3 regions of the Gottfriedia sp. NPDC058432 genome follow, and region 3 is predicted to be linked to each of the others. Evidence: riboswitches for the same ligand, from Rfam matches in the RefSeq annotation. Region 3 holds a riboswitch; each other region holds the start of a gene.
The links. A riboswitch is a leader RNA that binds a small molecule or an ion and turns the genes downstream of it on or off. The one in region 3 is predicted to bind lysine.
Positions count from the first base shown of each region.

Region 1: another riboswitch for lysine. It lies ahead of ACFWM3_RS12615 (amino acid permease); the one in region 3 lies ahead of lysA (diaminopimelate decarboxylase).
Region 2: another riboswitch for lysine. It lies ahead of ACFWM3_RS01625 (aspartate kinase); the one in region 3 lies ahead of lysA (diaminopimelate decarboxylase).

Region 1 is NZ_JBHXLC010000010.1:159,712-170,319, reverse strand. It holds gene ACFWM3_RS12670 (FAD-binding oxidoreductase) at 1-793, shown strand, start outside; gene ACFWM3_RS12665 (MFS transporter) at 798-1,334, shown strand; gene ACFWM3_RS12660 (hypothetical protein) at 1,657-1,836, shown strand; gene ACFWM3_RS12655 (MDR family MFS transporter) at 1,987-3,498, shown strand; gene ACFWM3_RS12650 (class I SAM-dependent methyltransferase) at 3,590-4,216, shown strand; gene ACFWM3_RS12645 (RrF2 family transcriptional regulator) at 4,372-4,794, shown strand; gene ACFWM3_RS12640 (nitroreductase family protein) at 4,914-5,621, shown strand; gene ACFWM3_RS12635 (YdeI/OmpD-associated family protein) at 5,895-6,488, shown strand; gene ACFWM3_RS12630 (hypothetical protein) at 6,719-7,036, opposite strand; gene ACFWM3_RS12625 (hypothetical protein) at 7,245-7,445, shown strand; gene pdxK (pyridoxine/pyridoxal/pyridoxamine kinase) at 7,747-8,562, opposite strand; lysine riboswitch at 8,764-8,941, shown strand; gene ACFWM3_RS12615 (amino acid permease) at 9,143-10,608, shown strand, end outside.
Region 2 is NZ_JBHXLC010000001.1:309,368-319,975, forward strand. It holds gene uvrC (excinuclease ABC subunit UvrC) at 1-1,415, shown strand, start outside; lysine riboswitch at 1,490-1,665, shown strand; gene ACFWM3_RS01625 (aspartate kinase) at 1,769-3,010, shown strand; gene ACFWM3_RS01630 (YslB family protein) at 3,627-4,073, opposite strand; gene ACFWM3_RS01635 (succinate dehydrogenase cytochrome b558 subunit) at 4,374-5,009, shown strand; gene sdhA (succinate dehydrogenase flavoprotein subunit) at 5,022-6,788, shown strand; gene sdhB (succinate dehydrogenase iron-sulfur subunit) at 6,796-7,557, shown strand; gene ACFWM3_RS01650 (hypothetical protein) at 8,338-9,045, shown strand; gene ACFWM3_RS01655 (acyl-CoA thioesterase) at 9,248-9,721, shown strand; gene thrS (threonine--tRNA ligase) at 10,126-10,608, shown strand, end outside.
Region 3 is NZ_JBHXLC010000028.1:27,843-38,450, forward strand. It holds gene ACFWM3_RS21055 (C40 family peptidase) at 1-165, opposite strand, end outside; gene lysA (diaminopimelate decarboxylase) at 378-1,697, opposite strand; lysine riboswitch at 1,831-2,004, opposite strand; gene ACFWM3_RS21065 (cation diffusion facilitator family transporter) at 2,312-3,250, shown strand; gene ACFWM3_RS21070 (VC0807 family protein) at 3,325-3,981, opposite strand; gene ACFWM3_RS21075 (DinB family protein) at 4,208-4,675, opposite strand; gene ACFWM3_RS21080 (DoxX family protein) at 4,850-5,236, opposite strand; gene ACFWM3_RS21085 (TVP38/TMEM64 family protein) at 5,412-6,056, shown strand; gene ACFWM3_RS21090 (magnetosome magnetite crystal formation protein family) at 6,169-6,477, shown strand; gene ACFWM3_RS21095 (TVP38/TMEM64 family protein) at 6,596-7,480, opposite strand; gene ACFWM3_RS21100 (aldo/keto reductase) at 7,769-8,599, opposite strand; gene ACFWM3_RS21105 (MFS transporter) at 8,641-9,843, opposite strand; gene ACFWM3_RS21110 (winged helix-turn-helix transcriptional regulator) at 10,238-10,603, shown strand.

The DNA of each region.
Region 1 (10,608 bases), on a different contig from region 3:
TCGAATAGAAACAAAAACGATGGACTATAAGAAATATCCAAATTATTTTAACAAGAACGTTTTAGAAAACGAAAATGCAAGAATGCATATTGCTAGAATTTCTGTAGCACCAGATAGCTTTTTAGATAAGGTTTATGCAATTAATTATATGGCAACTTCCCGTAAAATGTCCGATTCAGATCAAGAGCTGAAGGATGATCATTCCGCTTTTTTACCGAAGTTGGCACTAGGTATGTCCAGAACTTCGGATATTGGTAAGGATCTCTTTTGGGATTTTCAATATCGCTTTATTCACTCCTTAAATGGAAACTATGAAACTCGTAATAATGTCATGCGTTCTGAAAGTAAGTTTATGGAATTCGATGACCGTCAAGATACACAAGTTTTACAGGAATTTTTTGTACCTGTAAATGAATTTGTTCATTACATTGATGATGTTAGAGACTATTTACAATATGAAAATTTAAATATATTAAATATAACGATCCGTTACGTTGAAAAAGATGATGAAACAGTCATGAATTATGCGAAAGATGATATGTTTGCATTCGTTGTTTTGATTCAACATTGTAAAGATAAAGATTCTGTTCAATATGCAAAAGAGGTAATTCAAAAGTGGACTGATATAACGTTGGAGCATCGCGGTACTTATTATTTACCTTATTATCCATATCAGTCGAAGCAACAAATGGTAACAGCATACCCAAAAATGCAAGATTTTTTCAATAAGAAAAGAGAGTTTGATCCGAATGGTGTATTTATGAATACTTTTTATGAAAATTATGGGGAGTAGTCCTATGAACCGTTTTTTAATCGCATTACTTAGTATTATTGGGTTTAGTAGCTCTTTAGTATTTCCATATTATGTCCTCTTCTTAAGGAATATAGGAGATGCGTATGATGTATTTAGTTTATTATATGGACTCTTTTCATTAAGTTTGAGTGTGGTCGTATACTTTGGTGGTCGATTCGTTGACCGCGTTTCACCATTTTTATTAATGATATTTCATTCATTATTTTGCTGTTTATTGTTTTTTTCACTGCCTTTGATCGATAATATAAAGATTGTCTATATTGGGCAAGTTTTATTTGGAGGATTTACTGCGTTATTCAAGATCGCTGAAAAGAAATTATTTATGAACGCTTCATCTGATTTTTATAGAAGTTACTTATTTTGGACATCTTTTGTAACAGCTATTTGTATTATAGGTGTAGGAACTTTACTTGAATCAATTGACATTCAATTTATGTTTCATTTAGCGGCTTGGCTTTTCTTAATAAGTGCACTCGGTCTTTGTTATAAAATGATAATGAGCAAGGTGTCGACTAGTTGAATGTTTTTGGAACGAACGGTCTGGTTCTTAGCAATGAAGTTTATTCTATAAATTCAATTCAACACAACAATGTTTTGTTTTTTATTGATTGTTATTATGCGTAACGTTGTTATATTCCTTTTTATACAATAAAGTTAATGAACTAGTAGTATATTTTACAGATAAAGTACTGTTTTTAATAAAAATAAAACAATAAATTTAAAATTTTATATTGTCTAAGTAACGAAACAATGTTATATTAACTTTAAATTAATTAAAGTATTTATGGAGACATTCATACTTTATGTGAAGTTAAATTGTATGGAAGGAATGATTATATAGTATGAGACATGAGGAAGCTGTAGGAATTTTTTATGCTGCTTTTGTAATTTTAGGAGTAACGATTGGTTTAGGTGTAGGTTATTTTACATCACATTTAATCGTAGGAGGATTTCTTGGTTTTGGAATTGGAATAGGTTTAGGTCTATTAAGTAATGCTATTTTATACATTAATAAAGACTGATTTTGACTGCTGTTCTAATGAACGCCAAAGGTTACTTTAGCTCGTCATCAGGCTAAGCGCCCGTTTTTTAGCAGTCAGATACTTAAGTTAGGCCATGAATACAAAATTGAAGTTAAATTTTATGCTTGAAATGTTAAAGGAGAGATGGTCATGCAAAAAAGGGAAACTAAATTGGTTCCTGTTATGATTGCGTTATTGCTTGGGATATTTTTCGCTTCCCTTGATAACACAATCGTTTCTACCGCGATGCCTACTATTTTAAAGGATTTAGGCGGCTATGATAAATTTGTTTGGGTAACTTCGGCTTACTTAGTTACAGAAATGGCTGGTATGCCAATTTTCGGTAAACTTTCTGATATGTACGGTAGAAAAAGATTTTTTATGTTAGGTATTATATTATTCATTTTAGGTTCAGTTCTTTGTGGAACAGCGACTTCTATTATTCAGCTTAGTATTTACCGTGCAATTCAAGGTATAGGTGGAAGTGCGTTAATGCCAATTGCTTTTTCAATTATTTGGGATGTGTTTCCTGTTGAAAAGCGTGGTAAAATGAGTGGTGTTTTTGGTGCTGTTTTTGGGTTATCAAGTGTTCTTGGACCTTTAATTGGTGCTTATATTACGGATTATATTAACTGGCGATATATTTTCTATATTAATATTCCTTTTGGACTTTTAACACTTGGACTAATTAGTTATTTTTATGTCGAGTCAAAAAACCACACAAAGCAACAAATCGACTGGTGGGGTGCTACAACATTTATTATTAGTATCATCTGTTTAATGTTTGCACTTGAGCTAGGTGGAAAAGAATATGCTTGGGATTCAGTTCAAATTTTAGGTTTATTTGCTGGATTTGCTGTTTTCCTAATTGTCTTTTTATTTATTGAACGTAAAGCAACTGAACCGATTATTTCGTTTAGCATGTTTAAATATCGTCTTTTTGCTGCAAGTAACTTTGTTGGCTTATTTTATGGAGCGGCATTCATCGCTGCAACAATTTATATACCAATCTTTATCCAGTTTGTTCAAGGTGGAACAGCTACGAATTCAGGTTTAGTTTTATTACCAATGATGGTGAGTGTAAGTATTTCTGCCGCATTTGGTGGAACTTTAGCAAATAAAACTAGTTATCGTAATATCATGATTGGATCGGTTGTACTTTTATTAGCAGGTATTATTTGTCTAGGTACTTTAACACCTGATACGTCTAAATTCCAAGTGATCGTTTATATGATTATTGTTGGATTTGGTGTAGGGGCATCATTTTCAGTTCTTGGTATGTCTGCGATGCATCATTTTGATAATGAAAATCGTGGTTCAGCAAGTTCAACTAACGCATTCCTTCGTGCACTTGGCATGACAGTAGGTATTACGGTTTTTGGTGTTATTCAACGAAATGTATTTACAGATAAAATTGCTGATGCATTTGCAAAAAGTGGCGCACCTCAGAATTTCTCTAATATTAATCAAGCCTTTACTCCTGAAGCTGCCAAATTGATTCCTGCGCCAATACTGACAAAAATTACTGACGTGTTTTCAACATCAATTGCCCATACATTCCTTTGGACATTAGTTCCTGTAGGATTAGCATTGATTTCAATTTTCTTAATGGGTAACGAGCGTTTATCAGATAAAGAAATAGCTAAGAGCAATGCGTCATAAGTAGAAATAAAAAAGAAAGACCTTTGGTCTTTCTTTTTTTGAACACAATAATATAGCTCAAGTGGAATGATTTTTGAAAGGGGATTTACATATGACAGAATTTTGGGAATCGAGTTTTATAGATAATCAAGCGATGTGGGGATATGAACCTTCAGACTCCACAATTTTAACAAAGGACTATTTCCTTGAAAAGAATGTTAAGGATGTATTGATTCCAGGGATTGGATATGGTAGAAACGCAAAGATTTTTACTGAAAACGGAATAAACGTAACAGGTATTGAAATATCAAAAACAGCGATTGAATTGGCAAGGCAAAATGGGATTGATTTTACTATTTTTCATGGTTCAGTAACCGACATGCCTTTTGATCAAAAGCTGTACGACGGCATATTTTGTTACGCACTGATTCACTTATTGAATAAACATGAGAGAGAGAAGTTTATTAAAGATTGCTATAATCAGTTAAAGCCGAATGGCTATATGGTATTTACTACGATTTCAAAAGATGCACCAATGTTCGGAAAGGGCAAACAGCTAGATAAAGACTACTTTGAAATAATGGAAGGGATAAAAATGTTTTTTTATGATTCTGACTCGATCAAACAAGAGTTTGGAAACTATGGATTGATCGAAGTTTCCGAAATTCTTGAGCCACATAAGAATATGGAAAATAAACCTCCGTTTAAATTTACGATGGTGAAATGTCAAAAGAAATGATTATTACCTTTATTAAAAGTGAATTTAGGAAAGATGTAGGGATTTTCTAATTTCGCTTAATTTCTTTCATCTCGCTATAACCCTATCTCTTAATAATTTAGATAAGGTTGTCTTTTTCTAAAAATAGTTTAGACTAGTAACTGAGGTGAATGATCTTGAAAGATAAGGTTTCTAGTACGAAATGGTTTGGACTAGCACTGCAATCTCTACTAGTTTTAGCAGAGCAAGACGGAATCTGTCCAAGCGCAGTATTAGCTCAAAAACTTGAGGCACAGTCTACTTTTTTAAGAAAAATTCTTGCCAATTTAGTTAAAGCAGGCATTATTTCAGCTAAAGAAGGACGAGATGGTGGATATTATTTAGCCAGAGATGCTAATGAAATTACTTTAAAAGATGTTTATGATGCGATGAGATCAGATCCATATTCAAAAGGCTTTTTAGATGTAAATAGTAAGGAATGTTTTGCGCCATCTACTCGATCTGCTTTATACGATTTAAAAGATGAGATGGAAAGCTGGCTTGTTGAAGGTCTTGCAAAGAAAACAATTTCAGACTTATTACCAAAAGAAAATGGGTAAAATAAGATCGAAACTAAAGTGTTTCGATTTTATTTTTCTATAAACTGTAGTTGACTTTTATACAGTTAAAGTCATATACTGTATTTGTAAAGGATACAGTTAATTAAGGAGAGATTAAAATGTCTAAAGTTAAATCTGAAAAAGAAGAGTATTTAAATAAAGTAAACGAAATTGATTTTGGTAAAGAAGCTCCAAAAGAACTTGATAGTACGGATTTCTTTACTGTAGCAAAGGAAAGAAGATCAGTTCGTCACTACGATCCAAGCTTTCAAATGTCTGATGATGAAATTAAGGAGTTATTAGAAATTGCAGTTCAAGCTCCATCTTCTTCAAATCTACAGCCATGGAGATTCCTTGTTATTAAGGACCAAGATACTAAGCAAAAATTATTACCAATCGCTAATAACCAACAACAAGTTGTGGATGCTTCTGCAGTAATCGCTGTTTTAGGTGATACAGAAGCATACAAAAATGCTGATCGCATTTATGATGAATTAGTTGAAAAAGGTATGATGACACAGGAAGTGAAAGACTTCTACGTAGGATCAATCGTGAAAAACTACGGTGGTTTACCAGAAGAAATTGCAACAAAAATTGCTATGGTTGATGGTGGATTAGTTTCAATGCAATTTATGCTTGCAGCAAAAGCAAAAGGTTTAGATACAGTTCCAATGGGTGGATTTGATCAAGCGAAGTTTGTGGAAGCATTCAATGTACCAGCAAACTTCAAACCAGTTATGTTAATTTCAGTTGGTAAAGGAATCAAAGCAGGCTTCGAAAAAGTTCGTTTAACTTTAGATGAAGTTGTTGCTTGGGATCAGTACTAATTACTTAGAAGAGTATGAAGAGCAGTGATAAGGGAAACCTTGGACCTGTTCTTTTTTTGTGTGAAGGAAATTTGCATCCGTTTAAAGAATAAATTTTTGGAGGGAACTAATTCTCTATCAAATTAGCTAAAAATAAGTAAAAAATGAGTCAATCCGAGTGGTATTAAAAAAACATGTATAGTAAAATTTACTAAAATAATAATTCTTAAGTTAATTTATATTTAAATAAACGCTAAAAAGTTGTCTGAAAGAATTAATGTGAGGTGTTTATCGATGACAAATAATAATATGCATCCTAAAGTTGAAGCATTTTTATTGAGAGCGAAAAAGTGGCAAGAAGAATTTTATAAGTTAAGGGAAATTGTCATTGACTGTGAACTGACAGAAGATTTTAAATGGATGCATCCTTGTTACACACTTGATAATAAAAATATCGTTTTAATTCATGGTTTTAAAGAATATTGTGCACTTCTGTTTCACAAAGGTGCGTTGTTAAAAGATCCAAAAGGCATTCTGATTCAACAAACAGAAAATGTACAATCAGCACGTCAGATTCGTTTCACCAATATTCAGGAAATAATTGAAATGGAAAGTGTCTTGAAGGACTATATTAAAGAAGCAATTGAAGTGGAAAAAGCAGGTTTGCAAGTAGAATTAAAAAAGACTTCAGATTATGAAGTTCCTGAAGAATTACAACTTAAATTAGATGAAAACCCGGCCTTAAAAACGGCTTTTGAAGCATTAACGCCAGGACGTCAAAGAGCTTATATTTACTATTTTTCTCAACCAAAACAATCAAAAACCCGTACGTCTAGAGTTGAAAAATACATTGATCAAATTCTCGATGGCAAAGGATTAAATGATTAGTATATTTTTAGGAAACCAATAAAATTTAATATTGCTTAGACAAAGTACAAAAAACTTGATTTTCAGACTGATTGCAAGCGCTTGTCTTTCGAGGCGCGAAGCCTGATGAGGAGCGGAGTTACCTTTACACGGTAATGACCACCGCAGGTAGGCGAAGCAACGAAGAAAGCGAGCGTTTGTCAACAGTCTGAACGATTAAAATTGCTCTTTAATTTTAAGGTAACAAAAAATTAATTCTCGCCAATCATGCCGACTTTTTTGTTTGTCTTTGTATCTATATAGATAACGATCTTCTCTTCAGGATGATCTCCATTAAAAGTAACAGAATATAGCTTATCTTTATGATAATTTTTATTAAATATTGTAGCATTATTAGGTATGGATTCTTCTTTTTTAATGACCCCATGTTTATCACTTAACGCAGCCTGTTCATTTCTAGTTAGGCTAGAATATGCAATGCCTTGGATATTTTCTTCATTATTTTTTTCACAACCAATTACTGAAAGAAGCATAGATGTTATCATTAATATGAAAAAACTTTTTCTCATAAAATCAACTCCCTTTCTATATATAATAACATGTAGTACATAAAAAAATGTTAAATATTGGTACTTTTTCTTACTGTTCAAAATTATTGAAAAGGTATAAGTATATAGGAAGTAGAGTAGAAATTAATAGAAAAAATTAAACGTTTATGATCTAGTTATTTGCGAATTATTTGAGCTGGTATTAACTATAAGGGAGGTGGGAATTCAGATGGGACAAAACAAACATGCATTACATCTTCACAAGCGTTTGCATACAAAACATAATGAACGAGTTGCTGAGTTTCATAAACAGCACGCGATTCAGATTGAAAATGGTGAAAATGGAAATGGCTTATTAGCTAAATGGGAAAGATATATTTATTTCAAAGGAAGAACTGTAATTAAGGCAATTAAGGGAATCGCTAAGTGAAAATTATGAAGATAGGGGATTGGGAAACCTTTCCCTTTTTCTTATTTTCAAAATAAAAAAGAGGTTATCCTAATAGGATTAAATGAGCTGCAGATGGACTGCAAATAAAACCTGAAAATCGCAATTAAAATTGGCAAAACTGAATAAAAACTTGATAAAAATCTGCTAATTTTCTATAAAAAAGATCAATCATATCAGCTGAGATCCCCACTAGCGTCTGTACATTCCCTTTTTTACAATAAAAAAAGGGCGCCTCATTCATCAGTTAATCTGACTTATGAGACAGCCCCATTATTTGTAATCAGCCTTCACCATGTAATCGATAAGCCATGTGGTTTGTTGGACCAACGTATTGATTAATTGGGAATGAGTGACGAATTGCTTCCGTAATGAATTTCTTTGCAGTGTAGATTGCTTCCCTTGGTTCTGCTCCTTTAGCAAGCTCTGCACAAATCGCTGCAGAGTAAGTACAGCCTGCACCGTGAGTATATGTAGTTTCAATTCTGTCAGATTCTAAGTGCTCTATTTTTTCACCGTCGAATAATACATCTATTGCATTTTCATGCTGAATTTTGCTTCCACCTTTAACTAAAACAAATTTAGCACCTAATTCATGGATTTTGCGTGCTGCTTCTTCCATTTGTTCAACAGTGCAGATTGGAGGCATTTTAGCTAATTGAGCTGCCTCAAATAAATTTGGCGTTACAACTGTTGAAAGTGGTACTAAAATTTCTCTTAATGCATCATTCGTCTCTGGATGAAGAGCTTCGTCATTTCCTTTACAAATCATAACTGGATCTACAACTACTCGATCAATATTATGTTTTTTGATTGTTTTTCCAGCTAACTCAATTATTTCAATTGAACCAAGCATACCTGTTTTCATTGCTTGAATACCAACGCCAACAACGATTGTTTCTAATTGTGCTGCAATTGTATTTATATCAATTGGAAATACTTGATGATGCCAATGATTATGAGGATCCATCGCTACTAATGTTGTAATTGCACTCATGCCATAAACATTACGTTCCTGAAACGTCTTAATATCAGCTTGTAATCCAGCTCCACCACTACTATCAGATCCCGCAAGTGTCAATGCTTTATAAATTGTCATGTGAAAAATTCCTCCTTTGAATTACATAGAATTATTATACAAAAACATATGTGCTACGTACAAGACAAGAGTATTCTGAAGCGAAAATCAAGGGATACATCTCTTAAGTTGAGTCTTTTTTTGTCGAAAAATCTATTGACAAACTAGATTAATAGATTGTATATTGAGTTTATAAAAATTAATTTAATATGATCTTTATCTCGTCTGGATAGAGGCGCAGTTTTGATTAGTCGTTACTTTGAGGTTTATGGTACCTGTGAAAAGTAATAAAAGGTGAAACTGCCGAAGTAATAAATTTACCATTTAAATTTATTATTGGGCCTATTGCTGAATAAGCATAGGACTGTCACAAGATTTCTTGTGGAGGGCTATTGAAGAGATGTTGATGCTGTTTGACACATATAATTTGAGTCTTAAACACGTGAACATTGCTTCACGTGTTTTTTTGTATTTTACCAGATTTTCCATTCTTTACATATTGACGAAAATACTGAGTAAAATACACATCATACAACACTTTTATACCGTCCCATATTCTCGCGTAAAGATAAGATTGCAAGAATCAAGAGGAGGCAATAAGATGGGACTAACAAACCCTAAAAATGATAAAGTAGTATCGAATACTCACGATGGTTCTTTAAAAAGGGGCCTTAAAGCAAGACATTTAACGATGATTTCAATTGGTGGTTCAATTGGGACAGGTTTGTTTTTAGCTAGTGGAACTTCAATTAGTCAAGCTGGTCCTGGTGGAGCTGTTTTAGCTTACGGACTAATTGGTATTATGGTTTATTTCTTAATGACTAGTTTAGGTGAAATGGCGACGTATTTGCCAGTTTCTGGTTCATTTAGTACTTATGGATCTCGCTATGTTGATCCAGCATTTGGTTTTGCTATGGGTTGGAATTATTGGTATAACTGGGCAATCACTTTAGCTTTTGAATTATTAGCTTCAGCAATGCTGATGAAATATTGGTTCCCTCATTCTCCAGCAGTATTATGGAGTGGAATCTTTTTAGTGATTATATTAGGTTTAAATTTACTTTCAGTTAAAGGTTATGGTGAATCAGAGTTTTGGTTTTCATTAATTAAAGTTGTGACTGTAGTTGTCTTTTTAGTTGTTGGTATTGCAATGATTTTTGGCATTTTAAGTGGACATCATGCAGGTTTTAAAAACTTTACTGTTGGAGATGCTCCGTTTCATAATGGATTTTTAGGTGTATTATCAATCTTTATTGTTGCAGGTTTCTCATTCCAAGGTACAGAGTTAATTGGTGTTGCAGCAGGTGAGACAGAAAATCCAGAAAAAAATGTTCCAAAAGCAATTCGTCAAATTTTCTGGCGTATCCTTTTATTTTATGTTTTAGCTATTATCGTAATTGGTTTATTAATTCCATATACAGATCCTGATTTAATGAGAGGCGACGTGGCTGTTAGTCCATTTACTCTAGTGTTTGAAAAATTAGGTGTTGCATTTGCGGCTTCTGTTATGAATGCAGTTATTTTAACTTCAGTTTTATCTGCAGGTAATAGTGGAACTTATGCTTCGACTCGTATGTTATATACTCTAGCAGTCGAAGGAAAAGCTCCTAAATTCTTAACAAAAGTAAATAAAAATGGTGTTCCTACAAATGCTTTATATGTAACACTTGCAGTTGGTTCACTTGCTTGTTTATCTTCATTTTTCGGTGAAGGTCAAGTGTATACTTGGTTATTAAATTTATCAGGATTATCAGGTTTCCTTGCTTGGTTAGGTATTGCGATTTCTCATTACCGTTTCCGTAAGGCTTATGTTGCTCAAGGAAAGGATTTGAAAGATTTACCTTATCGTGCAAAATGGTTCCCACTAGGTCCAATCTTAGCATTTTTAGCTTGTTTATTTATTGTACTAGCTCAAAACTGGCAAGCTTTCACTGGTAATGCAATTGATTGGCAAGGTGTACTTGTTTCATACATTGGAATTCCTGTATTTTTAATTGTTTGGCTAGGTTATAAATTTAAACACAAAACGAAAGTTGTTTCTTATAAAGAGATGGATTTATCTAGAAA
Region 2 (10,608 bases), on a different contig from region 3:
ATAAAGGAAAATATTTTGGCCCATTCCCAAATGCTACTGCCGCTAATGAAACAAAAAAATTATTAGATCGTTTATATCCATTACGAAAATGTACTTCAATACCAGATAAAGTTTGTTTATATTATCATATTGGTCAATGTCTTGCGCCTTGCGTAAAAGAAGTAACTGATGATCAAAATCAAGAGATAGTTACTGAAATTGTCCGTTTTCTAAACGGAGGGGAAGACCAAATACGAAAAGAGTTAGAGGCAAAAATGCTTGCGGCATCTGAACAATTAGATTTCGAGCGCGCGAAAGAGTATCGAGACCAAATTGTATCAATTGAAGCCACTATGGAAAAGCAGAAAATGATGAGTAGTGATTTAGTAGATCGAGATGTATTTGGATATGCGGTTGACAAGGGATGGATGTGTGTTCAAGTATTTTTTGTTCGAAGAGGAAAATTAATTGAGCGAGATGTATCATATTTTCCAATTTACGATGAACCAGAGGAAGAGTTCCTATCATTTATTGGGCAATTTTATGAAAAACCACATAATATAAAACCAAAAGAAATTTTTGTACCAGATAAAGTTGATACAGAAATTTTAAAAGATTTATTAAAAATCCCTGTATTCCAACCAAAAAGAGGCCAAAAAAAGGAACTTGTTGTATTAGCAAATAAAAATGCCAAAATTGGACTCGGAGAGAAATTTAAATTAATCGAGCGAGATGAAGAAAGAACAGTTAAAGCAATCGAAAAACTAGGGGATATTTTAAATATTGAAACTCCGTATCGAATTGAAGCATTTGATAATTCAAATATTCAAGGAACAAATCCTGTTTCAGCTATGGTTGTCTTTATAGACGGTAAACCTTCAAAAAAAGATTACCGCAAATATAAAATCAAAACTGTTGTAGGACCCGACGATTATGATTCAATGCGTGAGGTAGTACGTAGAAGATATTCAAGAGCATTAAAAGAGAATTTACCTTTACCGAACTTGATAATTGTGGATGGTGGGAAAGGACATCTAGCTGCTGTTGAAGATGTACTTCAAAATGAATTAGGTTTATTCATCCCAACAGCTGGACTTGTTAAAGATGAGAAGCACCGTACTTCAGAGTTATTAATAGGACAACCACCTCAAATTGTCCAACTTGGTAGACAAAGCCAAGAATTCTTTTTATTACAAAGAATTCAAGACGAAGTACACAGATTTGCGATTGAATTCTATCGTCAACTCCATAGTAAATCAATGGTTCAATCTGCTTTAGATGGCATAGCTGGTGTTGGTGGTACAAGAAAGAAAGCATTGCTTAAACATTTTGGATCAGTCAAAAAAATAAAAGAAGCTTCAGTCGATGAATTAATGGCAGCTAAAATGCCCAAAAATGTGGCAGAAGAGATTTATCAGCATTTCCATAAAGAGTGACAGAGTTACCAAAAATTTTATCTTGACACTATTTTCAAAATAATTTATATTTTAGTTAAAATTAAATGATTTTCTCTCGTAATAGAGGTGCAAAACTTAAGAGTATGCTGTCATAGACGTGTGGCGTTGTGATGGACAGTTGAAAGGAAGTTTTGCCGAAATAAAATGAATCCACAATTCATTTTGTTGGGACTGCATTTAAGAAATGTAGTACTGTCGCATAATAATTATGCGGGGAGCTATTGAAGAGATGTTGATGATTTGTCTATTTTATTTTGTAAATTAGGCGCGTGAACATTGCTTCACGCGCTTTTTTGTATTCTTTTTTAAGTAAACAGGTGAGGATGAGAAAAATGGGAATTATTGTTCAGAAATTCGGTGGTACTTCAGTAGGCTCAATTGAACGAATTCAGCATGTTGCTGAAACAGTAACCAAATCATATAAAGAAGGAAACCAAGTAGTTACAGTTGTATCTGCGATGGGACATCATACAGACGAACTAGTTAGTTTAGCAGCTCAAATTAGTCCACAAAACAGTAAACGTGAATTAGATATGTTACTTACTACAGGGGAACAAGTTTCGATTTCTTTACTAGCAATGGCAATCCAAGCAAAAGGTTTTAAAGCAATTTCACTAACAGGTTGGCAAGCTGGAATTCAAACTGAACCTGTCCATGGTAATGCGCGTATAGATACAATTCATACAGAAAGAATTCAACAATTACTTGATGAAGGATATATCGTAATTGTTGCTGGTTTCCAAGGTTTAAGTGACAACAATGAAATTACGACATTAGGTCGTGGAGGTTCAGATACAACAGCAGTAGCATTGGCTGCGAGCTTAAATGCAGAACGTTGTGATATTTATACGGACGTATTAGGGGTTTATACTACGGATCCAAGAGTTGAACCAAGTGCATCTAAATTAAGCCATGTCTCTTATGATGAAATGTTAGAGCTTGCAGCTTTAGGAGCAGCAGTTTTACATCCAAGAGCAGTAGAATTCGCAAAAAATTATAATTTAATTATTCAAGTTCGTTCAAGTCAACATGATGAAATCGGTACATTTATTGGGGAGGAAACACAAATGGAACAACAATCAGTCGTAAGAGGAATCGCATTCGAATCTAATGTAACAAGGATGACTTTAAATGGTTTAAATAACCATGTTGATTTATTACCTAAAATTTTTACTTTACTAGCAAGTGAAGGTATTGATGTTGATATTATTATCCAAAGTGTAACATCAGATAACTTAGTAAATCTTTCATTCTCGATCAAATCTGAAAATATGATGGAAGCAATAACGCTTCTAGAATCGAAGAAAGAATTTTTAGGATACCGTTCATTTGATTTTGAAAGTGAACTTGCTAAAGTTTCAATTGTAGGTAGTGGAATGGTTTCGAATCCAGGAGTTGCTGCAAAAATGTTTAAATTTTTAGCTGAAAGTGAAATTCCTGTAAAAATGGTAAGTACTTCTGAAATTAAAGTATCAACAGTGGTACCAAAATCAAAATTACAAGAAGCAGTTCATGCTCTTCATAAAGGATATGAATTAGATCGTATTAATGAAGAAGTAGTAGTAGAAAACTAAATATTTTAATAAACCCTTTTAGGCGTACAAATTCTTATATATAGGCTTTGAAATATTGATTTTATCAATATTCATCACGTTCAGAGTTACTGAGCCGTATAGTATTGAGATGGAGCTTAAAAGGGTTTTTTATTCGTTAAGCGAATAAATTATATAAAGATTCTGTAAATTTAAAATAAGTAAGGCGAACGGCTAAATGGTAATTAAAAGAAGGAGGTATTAATAATGAGGCATAGTTTAATTGCCTACGGATATGGAGAAATTGTGCTACAGTTCGTTCTATTAATACTCGCCATTTTGTTTTTTGTTTGTATATGTTTATTCTTGTTAAATTCTATTATTAAAGGAGTTAAAAGAAACAAGAATTTTGAGGTAATTAGAAGGCAGGATCAAAGTAATGAAAAGAAAGAGAAGGGGTAGGAAATGAAAGATAATATCATGTCCTTAACTGAACTATTCTTAAATTAAAGTAAAAATTGAACTTGATCATTTATTTATAAATACTCAATTTATAAACTAGTTGTACCTGTATTTGAACTTATAATTCAATATTTCAAGAAAAAATCATTCAAATGAAAACACCACAAGGGACTTAAACCTTGTGGTGATTTTCATTTTATCTCCTTGTAATAGGATCCTTTAAATCCCATTTTACTTGGAACTTTACTTTGTCGCCTCTTTTGCTTTGCTCTTCATACGTTTCAGCTATAACATCGATTTGCTGTTGAATTTGCATCGCTAGAAATCCAGCTTCTAATTGGTAGGATACGTTCTTTTTTTGTTGATTTCTGTATGTAATTAATTCAGAAGATAGAGTTAAATGAACTTCTTGCTTCTTTTCTTCTTCTACAGTAAGAGTACCCCAACCAGCCTGATCAAAAAATTCTATAATTTCTTCAAAGGTTGCTAAAGGATATTTTCTGGCAATCATTTTACCCGCCCAATATAAAATATCATTTTGCTCTTTTCCTAATAAATCATTCAATAAGTCGTTACGTATTAGCTCATAGCCAAAACCAGAAATATTTCCCGGAATATTTAAATCTTCAATGCCGTTCGTCATGGTCGGATAACTCTCCCTTTCCTAAAAAACATGTTTTTATTATATACAATATTTAATAGTAAAAACAATAATTCGACACTTGTAGATTACAAGGATTACCAATTTAAATGAGAAGTTTTTTCAGTAAAGAAAAATGTACGCGTTTTCTTGACCTGCTATATTATCAGGAGTAAAATGGGTTGTAGATAAATGTCATAAAAATTTCGACTTTTTATGCGTCTTACTTATTTATTCTATTTTTTTAGAATAATAGAAGAGTTAAATTTTCATGTGCACAAACTAAAGGGGGCAGGGGTTTACATGAGCAACAAGAATGGAAGGGAGTTTTTCTTTAGAAAACTTCATTCATTGCTAGGAGTTATTCCGGTTGGAATCTTTTTAACACAGCACTTAGTTGTCAATCATTTTGCGACAAATGGAGCATCATCGTTCAACAAGGCTGCTGAATTTATGGCGAACTTACCATTTCGCTATTTTTTAGAAGTTTTTGTCATTTTCTTACCAATTTTATACCATGCAATTTACGGACTATACATTGCGTTCACAGGAACTAGCAATGTTAAAAATTATGGATACTTACGTAACTGGTTATATTTATTCCAACGTATTTCTGGTGTAATTACTTTAATTTTTATTACTTGGCACGTATGGCAAACACGTATCGCTGCTCAACTAGGAGCAACGGTTGATTATAATATGATGGCTGATATTTTTCATTCAAAATTTATGTTAGTTTTCTATATAGTAGGTGTTATTTCAACAATATTCCACTTTGCTAATGGATTATGGTCTTTCTTCGTATCTTGGGGAATTACTGTAACACCTAGATCACAACGTATTTCAACATATGTTACATTAGGTATTTTCGTTGTATTATCATTCGTTGGATTAACTGCTATCTTTGCATTCATTGATCCACAACTAGCGAATTTGTAAGGAGAGAGAGTCATGAGTGGGAAAATAATTATCGTCGGTGGCGGATTAGCTGGTCTTATGGCAACAATTAAAGCTGCTGAAGCTGGCACAAAAGTAGACTTATTTTCATTAGTTCCCGTAAAACGATCACATTCAGTATGTGCTCAAGGTGGAATTAATGGTGCGGTAAATACAAAAGGTGAAGGTGACTCTCCTTGGGAGCACTTTGATGATACAATTTATGGTGGAGATTTCTTAGCAAACCAACCACCAGTAAAGGCAATGGCAGAAGCAGCACCTGGCATCATTCATATGATGGACCGTATGGGTGTAATGTTCAACCGTACGCCTGAAGGATTATTAGACTTCCGTCGTTTCGGTGGAACGCAACATCACCGTACAGCATTTGCTGGTGCTACGACTGGTCAACAATTATTATACGCATTAGATGAGCAAGTTCGTCGTTACGAATCTGAAGGTCTTGTTCAAAAGTATGAAGGCTGGGAATTTTTAAGAGTTGTTGTTGATGATGAAGGAGTATGTCGTGGTATTGTTGGACAAAACCTAACATCAATGGAAATCGTAAGCTTCCCTGCGGATGCTGTAATTATGGCATCTGGTGGCCCTGGTATTATCTTTGGTAAAACTACAAACTCAATTATCAACACTGGTTCAGCTGCTGCAGCTGTATATCGTCAAGGTGCAGTTTATTCAAATGGTGAATTTATTCAAATCCATCCAACTGCAATTCCTGGAGATGATAAAAACCGTTTAATGAGTGAAAGTGCTCGTGGTGAAGGTGGACGAGTTTGGACGTATAAAGATGGTAAACCATGGTATTTCTTAGAAGAGAAATATCCTGCATATGGAAACCTTGTACCAAGGGATATTGCTACACGTGAGATTTTCTCTGTATGTGTTGACCATAAGCTTGGTATCAATGGTGAAAACATGGTTTATTTAGATCTTTCACACAAAGATCCACATGAACTTGATGTAAAACTTGGTGGAATCATCGAGATCTATGAAAAATTCACAGGTGATGATCCGAAAAAAGTTCCAATGAAGATATTCCCAGCAGTTCACTACTCAATGGGTGGATTATGGGTTGACTATGACCAAATGACTACAATTCCTGGTTTATTTGCTGCTGGTGAGTGTGATTACTCAATGCACGGAGCTAACCGTTTAGGAGCTAACTCATTACTTTCTGCTATTTATGGTGGAATGGTTGCTGGACCAAATGCTGTAAGATACGTAAATGGTTTAGCTAAATCTTCAGATGATGTTTCAAGTTCTGTATTTGAATCAAATGCAAATGAAGAAAAAGAAAAAATGAATCGTATTTATAAAATGGACGGTAAAGAAAATGCATACCTTCTTCATAAAGAGCTTGGAGAGTGGATGACAGACAACGTTACTGTAGTTCGATTTAATGATCGCTTATTAAAAACTGATGAAAAAATTCAAGAGCTTTATGAGCGCTATCAAAACATTAATATTAATGATACAGCTAAATGGAGTAACCAAGGTGCTTCATTTACTCGTCAACTTGAAAACATGCTTCACTTATCACGTGTGATCACATTAGGTGCATATAACCGTAATGAAAGCCGTGGAGCTCACTATAAACCTGAATTCCCAGAACGTAATGACGAGGAATTCTTAAAAACTACAATGGCTAAATTTGATGAGAAATCAAATTCACCATTATTCCATTACGTAGATGTTGATACATCATTAATTCAACCTAGAAAACGTGATTATTCTAAGAAGAAGGAGGACAAAGCAAATGCATAATGGAACAATGACTGCTGAAAAGACAATTACTGTAATCGTTAAACGTCAAGATTCACCAAATACTGCGCCATATGAAGAAACATTTACTGTCCCTTATCGTCCGAATATGAACGTAATCTCGGCGTTAATGGAAATTCGTAAAAATCCAGTTAATTCAAATGGAAAAGAAACGACTGCAATTTCTTGGGATATGAACTGTCTTGAGGAAGTTTGTGGAGCATGTTCTATGGTTATCAATGGTAAACCAAGACAATCATGTTCAGCGCTTATCGACAAATTGGAACAACCAATCCGTCTTGAGCCAATGAGCACATTCCCTGTAGTACGTGACTTACAAGTTGATCGTAGTCGTATGTTCGATTCTTTAAAACGCGTTAAAGCATGGATTCCAATTGATGGAACGCATGACCTAGGTCCTGGACCAAGAATGCCTGAAAGAAAACGTCAATGGGCTTATGAATTATCAAAATGTATGACTTGTGGTGTATGTTTAGAAGCTTGTCCAAACGTTAATAGTAAATCTAACTTTATTGGCCCAGCACCACTTTCACAAGTGCGTTTATTTAATGCTCATCCAACTGGAGAAATGAATAAGGAAGAACGTCTACATGCAATTATGGGAGACGGTGGACTATCAAACTGTGGTAACTCACAAAACTGTGTACAATCTTGTCCAAAAGGTATTCCTTTAACAACTTCAATTGCAGCATTAAACCGCGCAACTACAATCCAATCTTTCAAAGACTTCTTTGGAAGCGACGAAATTTAATAATTATAAAAGCATGTTCCTTAGGGACATGCTTTTTTTAATACTAAATGACATGGTATATAAAAATAAGTGACATGTATTAACTATTGGAAAGCACTTTTACTTTAGCTACATGGAAACATGTGAGTGCACCATTTTTCAATTTGACAAAGGTATTAGAGAGAACAAATTAAGTGGAACTTTATTGATGTTAAAATTCATATTTTGACGATTTATTAATGATTTTAATTAATGTGTTTCAACAATTTAAATAAACAAATTATAGTAAATATTTTTTCAGAAGGTAAAAATTTTAAGTGGAAATTTAGATAAATAATTTTTAATTAATTAGTTTGTATGTTGATGTTCAGATTTTAATTGACTTACAACCTGATTAATAAACTGTTATTTTACGCTAAGTAAAGGTATTAAGATAGCTTTTATCGCACCACTTTTTTTGATGAATAAGTTGATTGGAATGGAGGGGTGCTCGACTCCTATGGGAAATGCGGGAAGGCTGAGACCCCGCAGGAACGAGGAGGCTCAGGTCTCGCCCCATGGAAAGCGAGCATCCTGTAATGGAAATCAACCACACTCTACTCCTTTTACAAAAATTTGGTTATTATTTGACAAGACTATATTTCAACAGCGTGAAAAGCATATTCCTTAGGACATGCTTTTTCTATTTGCATTAAAATAAATATCTTCTAATAAACTCGCATTTCAAATCATATCAATAGTAAAGGCAGCAAAGTGAAGTGTCTTACCCCACTCACTGCTTTCGAACGGAGGTTGATTGGAATGCAACAGTCTGAAGTGACATTTGAAACGAAATGCTATGAAAAAGATTGGGAAATTCTCTTAAAGACAGATCGTTTAGAAAAAATGATTGAATATAATCAATTTCAATTTAAAGAAAAAATTTTATATATTAATAACGTACAAGATGTAAGGGAAGTCAGTCGTCATGCAGACAATCTTATCGCAAGAAATGTTTTATCCTCATATGTAATAGTTGATGATTTTTCAAAAGAAGCCCTTAATTATTTTGATGTTACTAAGGAGAGTTTCAAAGGCGGTTATTACTATTCTATCTCGGAGCTTGTTAGTATTTATCTTTGCAACACAGAGTATTTACTTCATTTTTCAAGCGATTCTATTTTAGAAAAGCCTTTTAATTGGATTGATTTATCACTATTAAAACTTCAAGTAGATGAAAGAATCAAAGTAGCAAATCCAGTATGGAATGGAAATATTTTTGAGGCAAAACAAGAATCAATAGATGAAGATGAAAATTTTTATATTGGTTATGGATTTTCAGATCAATGTTACTTAATCAGGACAAATGATTTTAAAAATAAAATATATAATGAAAAAAATCCTATATCAGAAAGGTACCCAATTTATGGGGGAGAGCTTTTTGAAAAACGTGTTGATGCTTGGATGCGAAACAATCATTTCAAAAGAATCACATTCAAACATGGAAATTATATTCATCAAAATTATTGAATCTACTAGGTTAGGGTAAAGAAAGGGAGAGCAGAAGATAGAAAAGGCTAGTAGAGAAGATATTAGACATTTCTCTAAATGGTACCTTTTACTATTTTATAATCCATTATTTTTCCTTCATCCTGCCTCCTTGAAAACTGAATGAATACTCATTCTTTAATGGAATTAATGATATAATAAAGAAAGTAAGGGGGCAAATTCGATGGGGAAAATGAATTATGTATCTAATTTACAGGAATGGCAATCTGAGTTTTCATTTAAGATTACAATTAAAGTTCGATTTAGTGAAACCGATATGTTTGGACATATGAATAATACAGTTCCATTCGTTTATTTTGAAGAGGCACGTATTGAGTATTTAAAATATTTAGGACTTATGCAAGAATGGACGGCAAATCATAGTGAATTTATTCCAGTTGTCGCTGATTTACAATGTGATTACCTAAGACAAGTATTTTTTAATGAAATACTTGATGTGTACGTAAAAATTGCTAAAGTAGGAAATTCATCGATTGATTTACACTATATGGGAATTAATCCTCAAAATGAAATTTGCTTTACTGGACGAAATTCATTAGTAAATATAAATCGTCATACAGGACGAAGTGAACAATGGAAAAGTGAATGGAAAGAAAAATTATTAAATGAAACAATGAATACAGTAGTTAATGTTTAAAACAAGTAAAATTGTCACATACTGATTGAAGATTGAATAGAATGATCAAACAATTAAATTTATCTTAAGAGTACTTGAAGAATTCAATGACATTCTATATAATACTTTTATACGAATAAGGAAAAGCAAAGATCAAGGACACGAGCGTTCAAGACGATAGTAAGAGAGGAATTCATTTGGTGCGAGAATTCTCTATACGTTGAATGACTTACCACCTTGTAGCTATAGTGGGGAACGTAATTTATTTACAAGTAACTACTATCGGTGTAGACCGTTAAAACGTTGAGATTTTGTATACTTATTTATGTGTACATTAAATTAGGGTGGAACCACGAGCACATTCGTCCCTACGAGTGTGCTCTTTTTTTATTGTCAAAATTAATATGAAAAAGGAGTGAACTTAAATGATTTCAATTAAATTACCAGATGGATCAATTCGCGAGGTGGAACAAAATACAACAGTTGAAGATTTCGCGGGTTCAATCTCCATTAGCTTAAAGAAAAAAGCGCTTGGTGGAAAAATTAATGGAAAGTTAGTGGATTTAAATACACCTATTACTGAAGATTGCGAAGTTCAAATAATTACTCAAGACGATCAAGACGGCTTAGAAATGATGCGTCATAGTTCAGCACATATTTTAGCTCAAGCGGTAAAACGTCTATATAAAGGCGAAAAAGCTGCATTTGGAGTTGGACCAGTAACTGCAGACGGATTCTATTATGATATTGATCTTCCAGTTTCAATTAAAGTAGAAGACCTACCGAAAATTGAAAAAGAAATGGAAAAAATTATTAAAGAAAACTTACCGATTACTCGTTCAGAGGTTAGTCGTGAAGAGGCAATTAAATTCTTCACTGAATTAGAAGATGAGTTTAAACTAGAATTA
Region 3 (10,608 bases):
TATTTTCTCTATCTCGTTGCTTAATTCTTTAAATTGTGATTGGAACTTATCTACTTCAGCTTGCTTTTTTTCAACTTTGCTATCAGCTAATACTGAAGCATTTGGCGCTAATGATAATACTATTGTACTTGCCATCGCCAGCACTGCTAGTTTTTTTCTTAACATTTCAGCGTTTCTCCTCTCGCTAATCTACGTAAATATTTATACCATAGATTCCCGAAGAGAGTCGCAATTGTTACAATATTGTAATATAAATGATAAATATGTCTTTATATGTCGATAAATTATCATCTTTTATTAAAGGAAACGAAATAAAACACTTCTATATTATATAGAAGTGTCAGTATTGATACAAATAACACAAAAACGTTAATTATCTATCTACGAGAGTTTTCGATGTAAACTCTGTCATTTCTAACTAAATCTTCATATGTTTCGCGACGAACTACTTCTCTTGAAACACCATCTTTCACAAACACTACTGCTGGACGACGGATACGGTTATAATTATTAGCCATTGAATACCCATAAGCACCCGTGCAAGATACAGCTAATAGATCATTGTTTTGTACAACTGGTAAGTTACAATCCCAAATTAGCATATCGCCACTTTCACAGCATTTACCAGCAATCGATACAACTTCTTTATTCTCATCATTTGCTCGATTTGCAAGCATCGCTTCGTATTTTGATCCGTATAGTGCAGGACGAATATTATCAGTCATTCCCCCATCAACAGATACATATTTACGAATTGAAGGAAGAGTTTTTGTTGAACCAATCGTATAAAGTGTTGTTCCAGCTTCACCTACAATACTACGTCCAGGTTCTAACCATAATTCTGGTAATTTGTAGTCTAGCTTTTCACATTGTTGTTTAATAATAGTAGTAATTTTTTCTATATGAATAGCAACAGCTAAAGGCTCATCTTCTGAAGTATAGCGAATACCAAAGCCTCCACCTACGTTTAATATTTCAGCTGTAAAACCTAAATCGTTTTTAAGTCCATTTAAAAAGTTCATTAATACATTGATTGCATGAACAAATCCGTCTGGTTCGAAAATTTGAGATCCTATATGTGAATGTACTCCTAATAATTTAAGGTTATTTGAATTTAATGAAACTCCCACTGCTTCATTAGCTTGACCAGACATAATATCGAATCCGAATTTAGAGTCTTCTTGGCCTGTCATTACATATTCATGTGTGTGTGCTTCAACACCTGGTGTAACACGTAATAATATTGATACTTCTTCATTACGTTGTTCAGCTAAGGCCTGTAATACTTCTAGTTCAAAGAAATTATCGACTACAAAACAACCGATTTTTGCATTTAAAGCTTCTTCAATTTCCTCAATTGTTTTGTTGTTTCCGTGAAAGTGAATTTTCTCAGCTGGATAACCTGCTTGCAAAGCTGTATATAACTCTCCACCAGAAACAACGTCTAGACAAAGACCTTCTTTTTCTATTAAGCGGGCTTGTTCAACACATAGGAACGCTTTACTCGCGTAAGCAACCTGATATTTCATTCCCGTTTCTCTTAAAGCTTCATGGAATTCCCTACATTTTGATTCAATTAATGCTTCGTCATAAATGTATAGAGGTGTACCGTAATTTTTTACTAAATCTACAGTATCACAACCTCCGATTTCTAAATGTCCTTCATTATTAATTCGACTATTACCATGTAAATACATTCGTATTCTCCCTTCAAATCAAATGTAAGATCATTCTAAGAAGCTAGCTTCAATGTATTAGTGTATTAAAAAAGACACATGAAGGATATGTTCATGTGCCTATCGCTTTTAAAAAGGACTTAGCCAATCACATCTCTTCAATAGCTCTTCACAAACACATGTGACAGTACTACATTTATTAAATGTAGTCCCAGAAATAAAATGTGTGGCAATTTATTTCTTCGGCATAGGATCCTTTCTCATTTCGTCATAGAACCCACAGTTCTCTAAAATGATACTCATATACAATGCAACCTCTACGAATAGACTGTTATTTTTTATATTAGTCTATGTATAACACAGTCTAAAAATAGATGTCAAACCATTTCTGAATAATATTGTCGATTTATATTCACTTCATACACACAGCTTTTCCTTTTCAAAATAATATCTATAATATAGAATATGTTTTATGCGAGAGAAAAGGTGATTCAAAAATGAAAAATCATTTAAATAAATATAAATTAAATCTAAAAAAAACAAACCACTAACAAACTGTTAGTGGTTTTTCTTTTTTGTTGCCTTATTACAACACTCTTAACTGAAGTAGAAAAAATTGGACAGGGGTGAATAGATTGCGTTCAAGCAAAATAGCAGTACTTTCAATATGTAGTAACACATTCATCGTTTTATTAAAATTAATAGTCGGGATTTTTACAGGTTCCGTAGCAATTATCTCGGAAGCAATTCATTCTTTATTGGACTTAGTTGCTTCAGTCATTGCCTTTTTCTCTGTAAGGATTTCAAACAGACCGCCCGATAAGGAGCATCCTTATGGTCATGGTAAGTTTGAAAATATTTCAGGTACAGTCGAAACAATCTTAATATTTGTAGCTGGTATTTGGATTATCATTGAATCTGTTGAAAAGTTACTTCATCCTACCCCAATAAAAATGCCAATTATCGGTGTAGTCGTCATGTTAATGGGAGCGTTAATCAATTGGAGAGTAGGAAAAATCGTTCAAAAAGTAGGAAATGAAACTCATTCTGTTGCAATGCAATCAAACGCTTTGCATTTATTAACAGACGTTTATTCATCACTCGGAGTTGCAGTAAGTTTAATTTTAGTAAGTCTTACTGGTTGGGAATTTCTCGATGCATTGATCGGAATTGGAATCGCAATTTATATAATGAAGGAATCAATCGAACTTGGACGTAAATCGTTTACTCCCCTACTTGATACTGGGCTTTCTACAGATGAGTTAAAACAAATCGAAAATGTATTAAATTCTTTTAAATCCCAATTTATCGAATACCATGACTTACGCACGAGACGTTCGGGTGCTGAGGAACATATAGATTTTCATTTAGTATTACCATCACACATGAGTATTGAAGAAGCCCATTTACTATGTGACAAAATAGAAGATGAAATAAAAAAGGTTTTAGTAGATCCTAAAATATTAATTCATGTCGAACCAGAAAATGAAAGAATACAAAAAATTGATTTCCTAAATACTTCTTCTAGAGAAGATCAGGAATTACAAGGAGTAGGAAATTCATTAAAAGGATAATTTGAAATCAGAAATTAAAAAACCCCACAAGGATTTTATACTTTGTGGGGTTCTTTCTATTGAAAGGACTTTTACTAAATAATAATTTCATCTGAAGGTTGCTCTGAGTCGTCTCCTTTTAGTTTTTGAGCTCTCATCGTAACCATTGCATAGCCGATTGCCATAATTATGCCAAAAACATATCCACCAACTGTAAAGATAATTGTACGTGAGTAATATGCTTTTAATCCATACGTATCAACCATCCACCATTGTGCAATAGCAAATAGTATATCTTTAATAATCCATGCGACAAACAAATACTGAAACACTTTAAATAGTGAAGGATGTTTATATAATTTTTTACTTTCTTCACGATCTTGCCCCTGTATTGCAGCAATATCAATCATAAAATAATATGGTAACGGCTTTCTCATAGCCATTAAAATTAAAAATACCACTACAACCCCAAAGTGATAATACACATTGTACAAAATTAAGTTTTTTGCAGAACCTAATGCCATTAAATCAACAGCAGTACTAACAGTTAATGTTGAGATAATAAAAATACCAGTAACATTAAACTGTTTAGTATACCAAAAACGAAATAAAGTATATAAAATCCCAGGAACCGTCGGTAAAAGCATCGCCCAATAGTCACTAAAATAGTGTTGTAATACTTTATATAAAACAAGCGGAAATACTAAATACAAAATTAGATCGTAAATAATTAAATTACTTTCTTTCTTCATTTATATAACCTCTTTTTTTAGGCTGTTTTCGTCATAATCGTTGCTATTTAATTGTATGATCAATGTTACTAAAAACAAAAATCAATTAGAAAGAGCCATATTTTATTTTGAATTACCACAATTTTCAAACTATCAAATTAACAAATTGTTAAACATGATTATAACAAAAAAATCTAAGAGCATAAACTCCTAGATTTAGTGTGTGGACAAAAGCGAAAAATTAACTCTATTGGCCAAGTGACTTTTTTAAACCATTAATTAATCCGGCATGTAGCCCTTCATGGAAAATGTTAAAGCTAATCATGTCTCGAACAGTCTTAATTTCAAAACTACCTAGCTTAATCTCTTTTAGAATACTTTCATCTAAACGTCCTTCATATGTAGAAATAACTTGTTCAACTTGTTGTTCTAATAATGTAACAATTTCCTCATATGATGGTGGCTCCTCTTGCCAGTCACTTGGTTTAGTCCCACCTTTGAAAAAGTCAATGAATTCCTTTGAAAGATGACCAGCATCACCAGTGTTAGCATAAAGTAATTGCTCATATGCCCCTAGTACATGACCAGCATTCCAAAGAATATTATTATTGAATCCTGCTGGTACTACATCTACAACTTCTTTTGAAACAGAACTAAGAACTTTCAAAGTATAAACCCTTGTAAACCTAAGTTGTTCAAAAATAGCATCTGCCATCTTGATCCCTCCAATTAATGTCATTATTAATAATATCGTACCATGAATGAGAGAGATTTTTCATGAAAAAGATTTTATCTCTCTATATACAGATAAGCGTTTTAGAGAAACAAGAAAGAAGCCTCAATAGATGAGACTTCCTCCATTCCTATTATATGCAAATCTATCAATCTCTTAAAATAAAACCATTGATCCTGGACCAGTGAGCAATAACCCTACTGCAGCTGCAATAATTAATAGATTAAACTCAAATCCGTTTGAAGTATTCCAGAATCCGTTCTTTATATGCACCTTTATTACCGCTACTGCCATTACTACAATTATTAACCATGCACCTATTTCTGTATATACACCAGCCGCTACAAAGAATCCACCTACAATTTCTGCCGCCCCCGTTATAAAAGCAAAAAATGCACCAGGTTTGATTCCAATCGACTCTAGCCATTGTCCAGTTCCTTTAATACCGTAACCACCAAACCAACCAAATACTTTCTGCACCCCGTGACCTAATAAAATAATACCTAAAACTAGTCTAATAACTAATAGGCCTTCATCAAGCATATCTCCACCTCAATTCTCTTTAATTTGAGATATTTAGTGCATAATTATTTTTATTCATTTTTTGACATGTTTATGACCTTTATTATTAATTTTTAAAAATGAATCAGTTTTCTTGTATTTGAGGAATAGAATACTATAACAGAAGATTTTCTAACTTAAAAGGAGAGCATAAATCATGAAAAAAGTCGTACCACTAACTATAATCGGCTTTTGGATTTTAATGCTACTACTCGCTATTCGATATCATTTATTTCATTTATCATTGCAAGATATAAAACATTTTATTGCTAATTCTTCTATCAATCCGATGCTATTATTTGTCGCTATTTTCTGTGCAAGAATCTTTCTATTCATTCCTAGCTCTGTATTAATTGTAGTAGGTAGCTTGTTTTTTCACCCGTTTGAAACCATTCTCTTATCATTAATCGGAATGGCCATCACAGAAACAATTATTTACCTATTAAGTAAAAGTATTTTAAGTGACTCGATCCAGCAATTCATGGAGAATAAATATCCATCTCTATTTGAAGAGATAATTTTGAACAGAAAGAGATACTTATTCTTAACAGTTGCAACTCCCCTAGCGCCGACAGATGGCGCATGCTTTATCGCAGCCTCAACTAATATGAAATACTTGTCCTATATAGCAATTGTTTTTGCTGGTAATATCCCGATTGCAGTTCTTTATACTTTATACGGAAATTTCTTGCTTGGCTCGCCATGGATTACAATCTGTATAACCGCTACTATCTTAGTTGGATTTTTCATTTACATTTCTTTAAAAAAGAGACAAAAAAAGGATACACATTACTCAGCCTAAACTTTTTCAATTTAAATATTTTCAAAAATTATTAATAAATAAATCGATTTTTATATATAAATTAAACTATACTAAGATTAATTAAAATTCTTTAAGAAATCGAGGTAAAAAGATGGAAACAAATAAGATTTTGTCCTCATTATGTTATTTCAGTGTATTCTTCGCACCTTTCTTATTCCCTATAATTGTTTATTTTGTCGCAAAGGATCACCATCTAAAATCGCATTCTAAACGAGCTCTTTTTTCACATATACTCCCATTTCTAACAATTATTATTTTGGCGGTTATTTCTCTTTTCACTTTTAATACTTTTGGTGATGGTGCAGGCTTTGCTCTTATTGGTGGATTTGTTTTAGCATTCATTGTTAATTTAATTGTCTTTATATGGAATATTGTTCAAGGTATTAAAGTTTTAATGTAATTCGTCTTTTTTTCTACATTATTTCTCAGGAAATTTTTAATTTCGACAAAAGCAATTTAATACTTACTTAATGAGTAAAAAGGCAATGTAAGGTTTAACCATTACATTGCCTTTTTTATTATTCAGTTTGAGCTACGTAAACTTCTTTTGAATTTGTTCGTTTAATTGATTTCTTAATCATAAATGATAAAGATAAGATGCAGGCAATTAAAATGGAGCTAGTTAAAGCTATTTGCGATGTTGTTAAAGAGAAAAATTTAGCCAAATAGACAGAGTATGATAGGAGAGATGATGTAATTAATTTTGACATCGAAGCAATTAATAGAAACTTTTTGAAAGATACTTTGCTAATCCCTGCCCCTACACAAATAATTTCATCTGGTAAAATCGGAATGATAAACATTAAAGTTAAAATAATTGTTTCATTTTTTTGGACATATTCTTGATATTTTTTTAACTGTCTTTCTTTTACAAACTTAGAAACTAATTTAAGTCCACCTATTCTTGCTAAGAAATACATAATGACAATACCTAAAGTTGAACCTAAAAATCCGATTAACGCTCCTGAAAACGTTCCGATTACAGCACTGCCTGCAGGAATAGTAAGTGCTTCTGGTAAAGGTAAAAAAATTGGTTGAAATAAACAGATTAAGAAAAATAATAACTTTGCAGTTGTAATATGATTGGTTAATATTCGCTCAACTCCGTACTTATCTACGAATACTAGAAATTGACTGGCATAAAATAGAATTCCCACTACCGATATACAAAGTAGTAAACTAATTAGCGCTATTTTTGTAACCTTTAAAAACTTTTTATGATTCGATACAATCAAATAGAAATCTAGCAACAGAATTCCCATGATTGCCAAAATAAATGATATTTTATAGATCGTCACGACAGTAGGTAAACTAATGACTAATATTAAGATCGATATTGTAGCTAATATGATGTGTATCGTAAGTTCTTTCATCGTATTAAACTGTTTTTTCTCTTTCTTCAAAGTAAACAACTCCTCTACTACAGCTTGACCGTTCTCCAATATTTTTTTCGCTACTATGTTTATAGTAATGAAACGGTAAATAATTTGAAACGAACTTAAGTATTAAACTTAGTAAGTCTTAAGTCTTACGGTGAGGAAGTTTTTTGTAAATGAAAATTGTTATATTCGAATATTCGACTCTTAATACAAAATGCCTCTATGAATTAGATAGAATTTATTATTTTTTTGTATGATTAGAAATAAAAACGACTGTCAAAGATTTGACAGTCGTTTACTTTTTTTATTTAATTAAAAATCAAAGTTGTCAGGGTCTGGACCAACTCGGTGGTTTTGGTTTAGGGAGTTGATTTGGCTCATATCTTCTTCTGTTAGTTCAAAGTCGAAAATATTTGCGTTTTCTTGAATGCGATGTTCTTTGATTGATTTTGGTATGATTACAATACCATTTTGTAAATGCCAACGTAATACAACTTGAGCAATTGATTTATTATGTTTGTTTGCTATTTGTGATAGTGTTTCGTTTTCAAATAATTGTCCTTGCATTAATGGAGCCCATGCTTCTACTTGAATTGAATTTTCTTTTAAAAATTCTCTTAATTCAACTTGGCTTAGCATTGGGTGTAATTCAACTTGATTGATCATAGGCATTATTTCAGCATTCGCCATTACTTCTTTCAGGTGATGAATTTGGAAGTTACTCATTCCGATTGCTTTTACTTTACCGTCTTTGTATAGTGTTTCAAGTGCTTTCCATGATTCAACATATTTACCTTCTACTGGCCAGTGGATTAAATATAGGTCTAAATAATCAAGACCTAGTTTTTTCAAACTTAATTCGAAAGCATCAATAGTTGATTGGTAGCCTAAATCAGCATTCCATACTTTTGATGTAATAAATAAGTCTTCACGTTTAAGTCCATTTTCTTCAAGAGCTTCTCTAATTCCTTGTCCTACGCCTTCTTCGTTTTGGTAGATTGCTGCAGTGTCGATACTACGGTAACCATTTCGTATTGCCGCTTTTACAGAATCAATTACGACTTGTCCATCTTCTACTTGGAAAACTCCTAACCCAATTACTGGCATTTCTAAACCATTATTTAATTTAACTAATTTATTCATTTTTTATTTCTCCTTTTATTTATATAATATTTTTTTAAAATTTACTTTTTCTTTTCTAAAGTAGCGCTCCAGATACTTAGCAGAACCGCTCCAAAGACCATGATTCCACCAATCCACGGTGTATGAATCAAGCCGATTGTATCTACAACTAAACCACCAATAAATGCTCCTATTGCAATACCTACGTTGAATGCTGCTATATTTAGCGCTGATGCAATATCTACAGCTGATGGGACATGCTTCTCTGCTAATTTCACAACATAAATTTGAAGACCAGGTACATTCATAAAAGCAAGTAAGCCTAGGAAGAAAATCGTTACAATTCCTACTAGTTTAAATGGTGCTGTAAACGATAGAATGATGAGCACAATTGCTTGAATAGCAAACATCCATGTTAATGCTTTTAAAGGATTTTTATTAGCAGCCTTCCCACCGATCGTATTACCAAGTGCTACTGCAACTCCATAAACAAGTAAGATAATACTTACAGAGTTTGGAGCAAAGCCTGTAATTTTTTCAAGGATTGGTGACAAGTAAGTGAATGCTACAAACGTACCTCCATATCCTAATGCTGTAATGGCAAAAGCCAAAAGTAATGGTCCATTTTTTAGAACTTTCAGGTTATCACTTAATTTTGATGCTGGCGGTTGTTTAATTGATTTCGGAACTAATATTGCAATAGCAATGATTGCAATTACACCTAATAATGCCACAGCTCCAAAAGTAGATCTCCAACCAAAATGCTGACCAATAAATGTACCTAATGGAACACCAGTTACAGTTGCAACGGTTAAGCCAGTAAACATAAATGCAATCGCACTTGCACGTTTGTTTTCAGGAACTACATCTGCTGCAATTGTTGAACCGATTGAAAAGAACACTCCATGTGAAAATGAAGTAATGATTCGAGCAACTAACAACAGTCCAAAACTAGTCGAAAAAGCAGCAACGCTATTACCTACTATAAAAATAATCATTAAAAGCATTAATAACGATTTTCGACCAATCTTATTTGTTAGTGCCGTTAAAATTGGTGCTCCAAAAGCAACACCCATAGCATATCCAGAAATTAATAATCCTGCTAATGTAATTGAAATTTTTAAATCACCAGCTAGAGTTGATAATAAACCAACGGGAACAAATTCAGTTGTTCCGATACCAAATGCACTAATGGCAAGAGCCATTAAAGCAGGTGTGCCACTTTTTTTCTCTTGTATTTTAATCGAAGTAGCAGTCGAACTCATATAACTCCTCCTTGTGTTATCGTTATTTTTATTATTAGTTTGAATACAAAGAGATATGGCGCCTGAATAAAGTCTCTTCGTCATTCAAAACATAAATGAAATGAAATAGTAAAAGATTAACATCTTCATCTGTACGTTTACTTTTTATAAATGTTTGTTAATCAATTAACTATTGTCATTATGCGCGATAGGATTGATTAAAAGAAGTATGTACTTTGAAGTGATATAGTTACTTTTTAGTAACATTTAAGTGAATAAAGGATTAAAACAGAGAAAATTTATAAAAAAATTTTTAACCAGACTTGAAACTACACAGTTTACGAAGAGAATGTTATGATATTTTAATCATTAAAAATATGTTGCGTAAGTAAATATGAAAGAAGGAGAGGCGAAAATGAAAAAATACAATATCCCAGTTGAGGCTTCCTTAGATGTAATCGGTGGCAAATGGAAGGTTGTGATTCTTTGTCATTTAACAAAAGGTACAAAAAGGACTTCTCAATTAAAAAAATTAATGCCGAACATTACTCAAAAAATGTTAACTCAGCAGCTAAAGGAATTACAGGAAGATAATATTGTTCACCGAAAAGTATTTAATCAGGTTCCGCCAAAAGTGGAATATTCCTTAACTGATTACGGATGGTCTTTAAAAGAAGTATTAGACTTACTGTGCTCTTGGGGAGAAAATCATATTGAATGTATGTACCCTGACAAAAATGACGTACTTCTTCCACCAGTTGAGGATGAGATAACCCTATAAAATAA